DNA from 2 places in the Kutzneria sp. NPDC051319 genome. Region 1 is predicted to be linked to the other one. Evidence: riboswitches for the same ligand, from Rfam matches in the RefSeq annotation. Region 1 holds a riboswitch; the other holds the start of a gene.
The links. Region 1 has a riboswitch for S-adenosylmethionine ahead of AB0M73_RS19730 (aminotransferase class V-fold PLP-dependent enzyme). Riboswitches for the same ligand answer to the same signal wherever they lie in the genome.

Region 2: it holds a riboswitch for S-adenosylmethionine, as region 1 does, so the genes downstream of both, AB0M73_RS26895 (GNAT family N-acetyltransferase) here and AB0M73_RS19730 (aminotransferase class V-fold PLP-dependent enzyme) in region 1, are expected to answer to the same signal.

What each region holds. Positions count from the first base shown of each region.
Region 1 is NZ_JBFBAM010000017.1:105,772-110,947, forward strand. It holds gene AB0M73_RS19715 (potassium/proton antiporter) at 1-1,297, shown strand, start outside; gene AB0M73_RS19720 (SRPBCC family protein) at 1,390-1,827, shown strand; gene AB0M73_RS19725 (hypothetical protein) at 1,835-2,110, opposite strand; SAM riboswitch class IV at 2,288-2,404, shown strand; gene AB0M73_RS19730 (aminotransferase class V-fold PLP-dependent enzyme) at 2,443-3,798, shown strand; gene lspA (signal peptidase II) at 3,855-4,376, shown strand; gene AB0M73_RS19740 (RluA family pseudouridine synthase) at 4,414-5,176, shown strand, end outside.
Region 2 is NZ_JBFBAM010000030.1:2,565-7,740, forward strand. It holds gene AB0M73_RS26875 (MarR family transcriptional regulator) at 1-374, shown strand, start outside; gene AB0M73_RS26880 (hypothetical protein) at 365-1,084, opposite strand; gene AB0M73_RS26885 (PadR family transcriptional regulator) at 1,090-1,410, opposite strand; gene AB0M73_RS26890 (hypothetical protein) at 1,607-2,095, shown strand; gene AB0M73_RS26895 (GNAT family N-acetyltransferase) at 2,145-2,723, opposite strand; SAM riboswitch class IV at 2,738-2,853, opposite strand; gene AB0M73_RS26900 (hypothetical protein) at 2,939-3,523, shown strand; gene mutM (bifunctional DNA-formamidopyrimidine glycosylase/DNA-(apurinic or apyrimidinic site) lyase) at 3,599-4,465, opposite strand; gene rnc (ribonuclease III) at 4,552-5,176, opposite strand, start outside.

The DNA.
Region 1 (5,176 bases):
CATCGCCGCGCTGGTGCTGATCCTGGCCGAGGGCGGGCTCACCACGCGGTGGTCGGCCGTGAAAAGCTCGCTGGGGCAGGGAATCGCACTGTCCACAGTGGCGGTCGCGGTCAGCATCGCCGTCACCGGCTTCGCGTTACACCTGTTGCTGGGCCTCGACTGGCGAATGGCCCTGCTGTGGGGCGCCGTGCTGTCCTCCACCGACGCCGCCGCCGTGTTCAGCGTGCTGCGCGGGGTCGGCGTCTCCAAGCGGCTGGTCGGCGCGCTGGAGCTGGAATCCGGCCTCAACGACGCGCCCGTGTTCATCGCCGTCGTGCTGCTCGTCGCCGCCGATCCGGTGGGCTGGACCACGCCGCTGCTCGCCGTCTACGAGCTCGGCATCGGCGCCGCCGTCGGCATTCTCGTCGGCTGGCTCGGCGCTTTCGGGCTGAGACGCGCGGCCCTGCCGGCGACCGGCCTCTATCCCGTCGCCACCGTCGCCATGTGTGTGCTGGCCTATGCGTTCGGTGACCTCGTGCACGCCTCCGGCCTGCTGGCCACGTACGTCACCGGCCTGGTGCTCGGCAATTCCCGGCTGCCGCACCGTTCCGACACCCTCTCCTTCGCCGAGGGACTCGGCTGGCTGGCCCAGATCGGCCTGTTCGTCTTGCTGGGCCTGTTCGCCTCACCCGCCCGGCTGCTGAGCGCCCTCGTGCCGGCCCTGGTCGCCGGGGCCGTGTTGCTGCTGCTGGCCCGGCCCTTGTCCGTGCTGCTGTCCATGACCCCGTTCCGCGTGAAGTGGCGGGAACAGGTCTTCCTGTCGTGGTCCGGGCTTCGCGGCGCCGTGCCCATCGTGCTGGCCCTGATTCCGTTGACCCAGGGCGTTCCCGGTGCCCAGCACCTGGTCGACGCGGTGTTCGTGCTCGTGGTCGTGCTGACGTTGATCCAGGGCGGCACCCTGCCCCTGGTCGCCCGATGGCTCGGTCTCGTCAAAACCGGTGACACACAGGAGATCGAAGTCGACTCCGCGCCGCTGGACACCCTGGGCGCCGAGCTCTTGCAGGTGCGGGTGCAGCCCGGATCCAAGCTCCATGGCGTGTATCTCTCGGAGCTCCGGCTGCCGGTGGGGGCCACCATCAGCCTCATCGTCCGTGGCGAGGCCGGTTTCACGCCCAAGTCGACCACGCGGCTCCAGGAAGAGGACCAACTCCTCGTCGTGGCCACCGACGACGCCCGCGACGCCACCGAGCGCCGCATCCGCGCCGTCGACCGCGCAGGCCGTTTCGCCCGCTGGAAGGGCGAATCGGGGCGAGACTGAACCCCCGCGAGTCCCGCTCTCCGACACACCGAAATACGGTTTCGCGCACACCTACGAGGTAACCCCGGGCGGCGCGGGAGCGACAAACGAGCATGGCCGTCGACGTCCGGACCGAGATCGTCATCGACGCCCCGCTCGCGCGGGTCGCCGACTACGCGGCCGGCCCGGGCAATGCCCCGGAGTGGTACGTCAACATCCGCTCCGTGCGCTGGGAGACCGAGCCGCCGGTGGCCGTCGGCTCGCGGGTGGCCTTCGTGGCGCGGTTCCTCGGCCGGGAACTGGCCTACACCTACGAGATCGTCGAACATGAGCCCGGTTCACGGCTGGTCATGCAGACCGCCCAGGGGCCGTTCCCGATGCGGACGACCTACACCTGGGAGGCGGTCGGGCCCACGCGGACACGGATGACGCTGCGTAACAGCGGGTCGCCGTCCGGCTTCGCCACCGTGGCCGCGCCGATGATGGCGATGGAGATGCGCCGGGCCAACCGCAAGGACCTGGCCAACCTGAAGACCCGGCTGGAGTCCTGACGCGGGATCAGCTCAGGGTGCCGGCGAACAGGGCGCGGTGCACCGCCAGGTAGGCGGGGCAGGGGAACGCCGGGCGGGGCTGCCACCAGTGGTCGGGGCGGCAGGCGCCGCAGCGGCCGGCCGGGTCCGGGGAGTGCTCGCTGAGCAGGGTGGCGACGGCGTCGACGACGCGGGGGAGCTGGGCCCGGGTGACGCCGCTGACGATGCGGTCGTCGGGATCGAGGGCGAGGTCGGCGAGCATCGCCAGATGGCGACTGAGCTCGTCGTCGAGCTCGCGGAACATGACTACCTCCGGGCGGTCGGCCACACGTGGTGCGCCGCCGAGTCTGCGCCGGGCGGGCGGCAAATGGACCGGGCCTTCACCCCTCCGGGAACAGAAACACCCGTTAGTGACGGCTCTCACGATGTGAGAGGACGTCTCGACGGATCCGCGCACGGTCGGTTACCGTGGTCGACGTTAGGTCATGAGTGCCAGCGTCAAGCCCCGGCTTGCTGGCCGGCAACCCTCCTCCGCGGTGGGGTGCCCCGGGTGAGGACCAGGCCCTGTCGCACCAGGCGACAAGGGCAAGCGCGGACCCGGGTGCAGTGCGGGTCCCTGACCCGAGGAGCACCCCCGTGACCATCGCGATCCCGCCGGCCCGCAACACGGACAAGACCATCCCGACCGTGCCGGCAGTGGTCGGGGCCCGCCTGTCCGTGCCGCTGGTGACCGGAGACCGCGTCACGTACGCCAATCTCGACCACGCGGCCAGCGCCCCGTGTCTGGAGCAGGTCCGCGACGCGGTGGACGAACTGCTGCCCTGGTACGCGAGTGTGCACCGTGGCGCGGGATTCGCCTCGCAGGTGTCCACAAAGGTCTATGAGCAGGCCCGGAACACGTTGCGGCGCTTCGTGGGCGCCCGTAGCAGCGACACGGTGGTGTTCACCCGCAACACCACGGACGCCCTCAACCTGCTGGCGAAGTCGTTGCCGCGCCGCACTTCCGTGGTGCTGTTCGACACCGAGCACCACGCGGCGCTGCTGCCCTGGCGCGGCCCGAACGTCCGTCGCATTCAGACTCCGGAGTCGGCGGCCGCGGCCGTGCCGGCGCTGGAGGCGGCGCTGAAGCTGTGCCCGGAGGGCCCGCGCCTGGTCGTGGTCACGGGGGCCTCGAACGTCACGGGCGAGCTGTGGCCGGTGGCCGAGCTGGCCCAGGTGGCCCGGCGCTTCGGGGCGCGCATCGCCCTGGATGCCGCGCAGCTCGCGCCGCACCGCCCGGTGGACATCAAGGCCCTCGACGTCGACTACGCCGTGCTGTCGGGCCACAAGCTGTACGCCCCCTACGGCGCCGGCGCGCTGATCGGCCGGGCCGACTGGCTGCAGGCGGCCGAGCCGTACCTGGTCGGCGGCGGCGCCACCAAGAGCGTCGTCGACTGGGGCGACCACCTCGGCGTCGCGTGGTCGGCCGTGCCGGAGCGGCATGAGGCGGGGTCGCCCAACGTCGTCGGCGTGCACGCGCTGGCCGCGGCCTGCGACACGATCACCCGCCACGGCTGGGACCGCATCGTCGCCCACGAGCAGGCGCTGCTGACCCGGCTGCGTGAGGGCCTCAAGACCGTCCCCGGCCTGCACGAGCTGGCCATCTTCCAGGGCGACAACGACCGCGTCGGCGTCGTCAGCTTCACCGTCCACGGCCACGAGGCCGGCCTGATCGCCGCCGCGCTGTCCGCGGAGTACGGCATCGGCGTCCGTGACGGCGCCTTCTGCGCGCACGTGGCGACCCGGCGCCTGCTGGAGCGCGTGGAGGCCACTGAGCAGCGCGCGCTGCGGGCCAGCCTGGGCCTCGGCAGCACCGTGGAGCACGTGGACCGTCTCGTCGCCGCGCTGCGTGAACTCGTCACCAACGGGCCGAAGTGGACGTACGTGCAGGAGGACGGCAGGTGGGTGCCGGCCGACGACAACCGGCCGCTGCCGCCCTTCGTCGCCGCCTGAGGGACAATGGCCCGGTGAGCACCGAGCCCAACACCGAACCGGTCGCGGCGCAGCGGCTGCTGCCCCGCCGGATCGGCATGCTGGTGACAGCGGCTGTCGTCGCCCTGGCGCTGGACATCGTCACCAAGGCACTGGTCGTCGCGAACCTCGAGGGCAAGCCGCCGCTCGAACTCGCCGGCGGCCTGGTCTACCTGGACGTGATCCGCAACCCGTACGCCGCGTTCTCGCTCGGCGTCACGGGCATGACGTGGGTGTTCAGCGTGATCTGCGTCGGCGTGCTGGCCGCGATCGTCTGGGTCGCGCCCCGGCTGCGCTCGCGCGGCTGGGCCGTCGGCCTCGGCTTCGTGTTCGGCGGCGCCCTCGGCAACCTGCTGGACCGCATCTTCCGGGCCCCCGGCGCGCTGCAGGGGCACGTCGTCGACTTCATCTCCGTGTTCGGGCCCAACGCCCAGTACTTCCCCGTGTTCAACTTCGCCGACTCGGCCATCTGCGTCGGCGGCGCGCTCATCGTGCTGATGGCCATCCTGGGCCGCGACTACGACGGCCGCTCCACGCGAGAGGCCAAGACCAGTGAGTGACCTTCGCGAGCTGCCCGTGCCCGACGGCCTCGACGGCATGCGCGTCGACGCCGGCCTGTCCAAGCTGCTCGGCCTGTCCCGCACCACCGTCGCCACCCTCGCCGACTCCGGCGACGTGGTGGTCGACGGCCGCGCCGTCGGCAAGTCCGACCGCCTGATCGCCGGCTCGTGGCTGGAGGTCACGCTGCCCGCGCCCGCGCAGCCCGTCACCGTGCAGGCCATTCCCGTCGAGGGCCTCGTCGTGCTGCACGAGGACGACGACGTGGTGGTGGTCGACAAGCCGGTGGGCGTGGTCGTGCACCCCACCCCCGGCTGGACCGGCCCGACCGTGCTCGGCGGCCTGGCCGCCGCCGGCATCCGGATCTCCACCTCCGGCGCGGCCGAGCGGCAGGGCGTGGTGCACCGGCTGGACGCCGGCACCACCGGTGTGATGGTCGTGGCCAAGAGCGAGCACGCTTACACCGTGCTGAAGCGGGCGTTCAAGGAGCGCACCGTGGACAAGGTCTACCACGCGCTGGTCCAGGGCCATCCCGACCCGACTCGCGGCACCATCGACGCGCCCATCGACCGGCACCCCAAGCACGACTACAAGTGGGCCGTCGTGGCCACCGGCCGGCCCAGCATCACGCACTACGAGATGCTGGAGGCCTTCCGCGCCGCCTCGCTGCTGGAGGTGCACCTGGAGACCGGCCGCACCCACCAGATCCGTGTGCACTTCTCCGCCCTGCACCACCCCTGCGTCGGCGACCTGACCTACGGCGCCGACCCCGTGCTGGCCAAGCGCCTGGCGTTGACCCGGC
Region 2 (5,176 bases), on a different contig from region 1:
CCATCCGCCAGGCCGCGCCGGCGGGTCTGTATCCGACGCAGCTGATCGTGCTGAACCAGCTGTTGCAGGCCGGGCCGATGCGGGTCGGCGAGCTGGCCGCGCAGGTGCCGTGCTCGCAGCCCACCGCGACCACCATGGTCAGCCACCTGGAGGCGATGGGCCTGGTGGCCCGCGAGCCCGACCCGTCCGACGGCCGGGCCATCCAGGTCATGCTGACCGAGACCGGCCGGGAGACGATCATCTCCGTGACCCACGGCGACGCCGAGTTCATCGACGCCCGGCTGGCCGAGCTCACCCCCGAGGAGGCCGCCCAGGTGCTGGCCGTCGTGCCGCTGCTGGACCGGCTGTCCGGCCAGCGCGGCGATCAGAGGTAGATGGTGAAGTAGGTCAGCAGGAGCGCGGCGACCAGGGCGTTGGCCGGCACCACCAGCCACAGCAGGCGGCGGTCGACCCGGCTGTAATGGCCGACCAGGATCGAGATCACCGCCGCCGGCACGCCCAGGATGACCAGGCCCACGAGGCCGGCGCGGGTCAGCATGACCACCGGCAGCACCCGCACCAGCCACCAGGCCGGCTGCAGGCTGTAGACGTAGGCCAGCACCTTGCCCGAGACCGTGGACTCGTCCGGCTCGCGGAACTCCAGCAGCGCCCGGACGGCCGGCAGCTCGGCGACCGCGCGCATGCCGCCCGGGCCGCGGATCAGCAGCGGCAGCGAGATGGCCAGGCCGATCAGCCCCGACAGCGCGAACAGCGGCACCAGCACCTGGGCGCGGTAGGCGCCGACGATCACCGCGCCGGCCAGCAGCATCGCGCTGGCCGTCATGACCGTCAGGCCGGCCAGCCCCAGCACCTCGACGCCGTCGCCGCGTTCGGCCGTCAGCTGCTGCGTCGGCTGCTCCGGCTCGGGCGGCGGCGGGTAGCCGGCCGCCGAGCGCAGCTCCGCCGCGTACGCCTCCGGGTTGCCCAGCCGCAGCTCCAGCTGGTCCTCCCCGTGTTCGCGGGCCAGCTCGCGGACGTGCTCCTCGGTGTCCTCCAGCAGCTCGTCCACCTCGGCCGGCGGCAGGTCGGACAGGGCAGCCCGCATCCGCGTCAGGAAGCGCTCAGTAGTTGATCCATCGTCTTCGCGAACGTCCGCCACGTCCTGCACGACTCCTCCAGTCGAACGCGTCCCGACTCGCTGACGCGGTAGTACTTGCGGTGCGGTCCCTCCTCGCTGGGCACGACGTAGGAGGTGAGCAGGTCGGCCTTGTACAGCCGGCGCAGCGTGCCGTACACGGACGCGTCGGCCACCTCGTCCAGGCCGCTCTGCCGCAGCCTGCGCAGCACGTCGTAACCGTAGCCGTCCTCCTCCCGGAGCATGGCCAGGACCGCGAGGTCAAGGACGCCCTTGAGCAGCTGGCTGGTGTCCAACCGATCCTCCCGGTGATGCGCTGTGCCCACTATTACGCAATGCGCACTACTACGCAAGTCGGAGATGCCGGCACGGGAGGACTCCTCACATCCGGCGTTGTCCGGACGTTGATGTCCGGCGCCGGATCCCCGGCGCCGGACAACCCGTCCTCGCTACACCGGTGGTCAGCACACCAGCTGTCTACGAGGGGAATTCATGTCCACCATCTCCCGGCGGTCCGCCGCCGTCGGCGTCGCGTCCCTGGCCGCCATCGGCGCCCTGTTCGCCGCCGCCGTGCCCGCCTCCGCCGCCCCGGCCGCCGCTCAGTCCTGCGCCGTCAACCTTCAGACGCACACCACCGCCTGCGGCGCCGGCGAGTCCCAGGCCAAGCAGCTCGCCGCCGTGCCCGCCGCCTCCGTCCTCGCCGTGCGGCTCTACGACGGCTACAACTACACCGGCACGTCCTGGGACTACTACGTGCCCAAGGCCTGCACCGCCGGCTACGACGGTGAGTACGGCCTCGCCGACCTCGGGCCGGCCAGCAACAAGGCCAGCTCGGTGCACACGTACAACCACTGCGACGTCCACCTGCACGACCCGCTCAACTACGGCAACCCGCACTCCGTCTGGATCGACCAGGCCCCCGACCTCCGCACCATCGGCGACGGCTGGAACAACCGCGCCAGCTCCATCGGCATCTCCTGACGCATCACCCATGCCGCCGTGGATCCAGGGGGTCCACGGCGGCTGCGTGTCAGGGGCTTTCTTCGAGCAGGCGGGAGGCGTTCGGCCAGGCCATGCGCAGGGTGGGAGGGCCGTTGAGGCGCCATGGGTTGTCGCCGGGCGGCGCCGGGAGCGTCTCGACGCAGGTGCCGCCGCGAGCGACGTAGAAGTGCTGGGCGGCGGTGTTCTGCTGGAGCACCCACAGATACATGGCCTTGCCGGATGCCCGGTCGACCACGGCTTCGGCCGCACGGGTCAGGAGTTGGGTGCCGAGGCCGGCGCGGCGCTGGTCGTGGCGGACGTGGAGGTTGTCGACGAGGCTGCCCCACTGGGGATCGGCGTCGAAGACGACGTGGATGAAGCCCACCAAGCGGTGGTCGTGCTCGGCGAGCACGGTCTCGCTGTTGGTGGGCGAAGCCAGTCGGGTCGTCCACACGGCGCGGCGATCAGCCATGACGTCGCCGTCGAGGTATGCGTCGGCGTAGGCGCCACGGTAGAACCGGCGCCAGCTGTCGGCGTGGAGCTGCGCCACCTGGCCGGCATCGGCGGCCCCGGCGGGACGGAACAGCGGAGTTTCCCCTTGCAGGACAGTGTTTTGGTCAGCGGGCATGAGCAGCTCCGTCGCTTCGCGGCTTGCCCGACGCCGGTGCGCCGAGCCCGGTCCTCACCCGGAGCACCCCGCCCGCGAACGCCGGGGTTGCCGGCCAGCAAGCCGGGGCTGAACGCTGGCACTCATGACCTGGCGCCGAAATTAGCACCGGTGATCCACCGGCGCCACGGCCTATTTCGGCCACGGGCGGCGCGGTGTGCTGCAAGACTGCAGGCATGACCGAGGACTTGTTCGTACAGCAGGAAAAGCTCCAGATCGAGGCGCACGCCGTGTGCACCGACCTGAACATCGACGCCCTGCTGGCCGAGTTCGGCGACCCGGTGCACACCGGCAGCTCGGTGCTGGGCCTCATGGTCAAGCGGGACGTCGACATCACCGTGGCCTGCCCCAAGCTGGACACCGGGGCCGTCGCCCGGCTCGGGGCCGAGATCGCCCGGCACGAGCGGATCTGGAAGGTCCAGTTCCGCAACGACACCGGCCACTGGAACGTCGAGCCCGAGCAGTACCCGGACGGCCTCTACCTCGGCCTCGGCTACGGCTCCGCCGAGGGACAGCGCTGGAACTTCGACATCTGGTTCGTCGACGAGCCGTCACGCATGCCCGACCTCGACCACGTCAAGACGCTGCCACCCCGCCTGACCCCCGAGACCCGCCGCGCCATCCTGGCCATCAAGCACGCCTGGGCCGACAATCCCGCCTACGGCAAGACGGTGCGCAGCTACACCATCTACTCCGCCGTCCTCGACAACGGCGTCCGCACCCCGGCGGACTTCGACGGCTGGCTGGCCGATCGCGGGTAGCTCGTGGTGCGGCCACCGGCGGCAGAGTCGCGAGGCCCCGCCGGTGCTTCGCCCGGTTGCCGGAGGCGGCGCCATTTAGATACGCGGATTCTTGGGCATTGGCTGGCATTTCGGGCAGGAGTAGGAGGAGCGGTTCATGAAGGGGTCGCGGCGGATGACGCTGCCGCAGCGGCGGCAGGCGCGGCCCTCCTGGCCGTAGACGGCGAGGGCGCGGTCGAAGTAGCCGGACTGGCCGTTGACGTTGACGTACAAGGCGTCGAAGGAGGTGCCGCCGGCGGCGAGGGCCTCGGTCATGACGTCGGTGGCGGCCGAGAGCAGGGCGGCGGCCTGGGGGCGGGTGAGCTTGTCGGTGGGGCGGGCCCAGTGCAGCTTGGTGCGCCACAGGGACTCGTCGGCGTAGATGTTGCCGACACCGGACACGAGGGTCTGGTCGAGCAGGGCGCGCTTGACGCCGGTGCGCTTGCGCCGCAGGGCGGCGACGGCGGCGTCGGGGTCGAAAGCGGGATCCATGGGGTCACGGGCGATGTGCGCGACGGGGGCGGGCAGGGAGGCGCCGTCGACCTCGACGAGGTCGGCCAGGGCCAGGCCGCCGAAGGTGCGCTGGTCGACGAAGCGGAGCTCGGGGCCGCCGTCGTCGAAGCGGAGCCGGACCCGGAGGTGCTTCTCGTCGACGGCGTCCTCGGGCTGGACGAGCATCTGACCGCTCATGCCGAGGTGGGCGATGATCGCCTCGGAGTCGTCGAGCTCCAGCCACAGGTACTTGCCCCGGCGGCCGGCGGCGACGATCGAGCGGCCGGCGAGGCGGTCGGCGAAGTCGACGGGCCCGGGCACGTGCCGGCGGACGGCCCGCAGGTTGAGCACCTCGACGGCGGTGACGCGCCGGCCGGTGACATGGGCGTCCAGGCCTCGGCGCACGACCTCGACCTCGGGCAACTCCGGCATGTCCATCCTTCCCAGGAGAACCCAGAAGGGGGCATTCCTGGCGTGAGACGCCTGGAATGCCCCCTTCCGGGCACCACTTCGACAGATCAGCCGGTCGCGTCCTGCGCGCGCGGCCCTTCCGCCTTGAGCGTGGTGTAAGCGGCCTCGGCCGCCTTCTGCTCGGCTTCCTTCTTCGTTCGGCCGCCGCCGGAACCCAGTCCCCGCCCGCCGACATAGACGGTGGCGGTGAACTCCTTGCGGTGATCGGGTCCCTCGTCGTCCACCCGGTACTCGGGCACGCCGAGTCCGTGGGCGGCGGTCAGCTCCTGGAGGCTGGTCTTCCAGTCCAGTCCCGCGCCCTTGAGCGGCGCGGCCTCCAGCAGCGGGTCGAACAACCGGTGCACAAGGCCCCGGGCAACGTCGATGCCATGGGCAAGGTAGACGGCGCCGATCATGGCTTCGAGACCGTCGGCGAGGATGCTCGCCTTGTCCCGGCCACCGGTCAGCTCCTCGCCGCGCCCCAACAGCAGGTGCGCACCGAGGCCACCGTCGCTGAGGTCACGAGCGACGCCGGCCAGCGCCATCATGTTCACCACGCTCGCTCGCAGCTTCGCCAACTGCCCTTCGGGCAGGTCGGGGTGTCTGCGATAGAGGTGGTCCGTCACCACGAGTCCGAGGACGGCGTCTCCGAGGAACTCGAGACGCTCGTTCGGCGGCAGGCCGCCGTTCTCG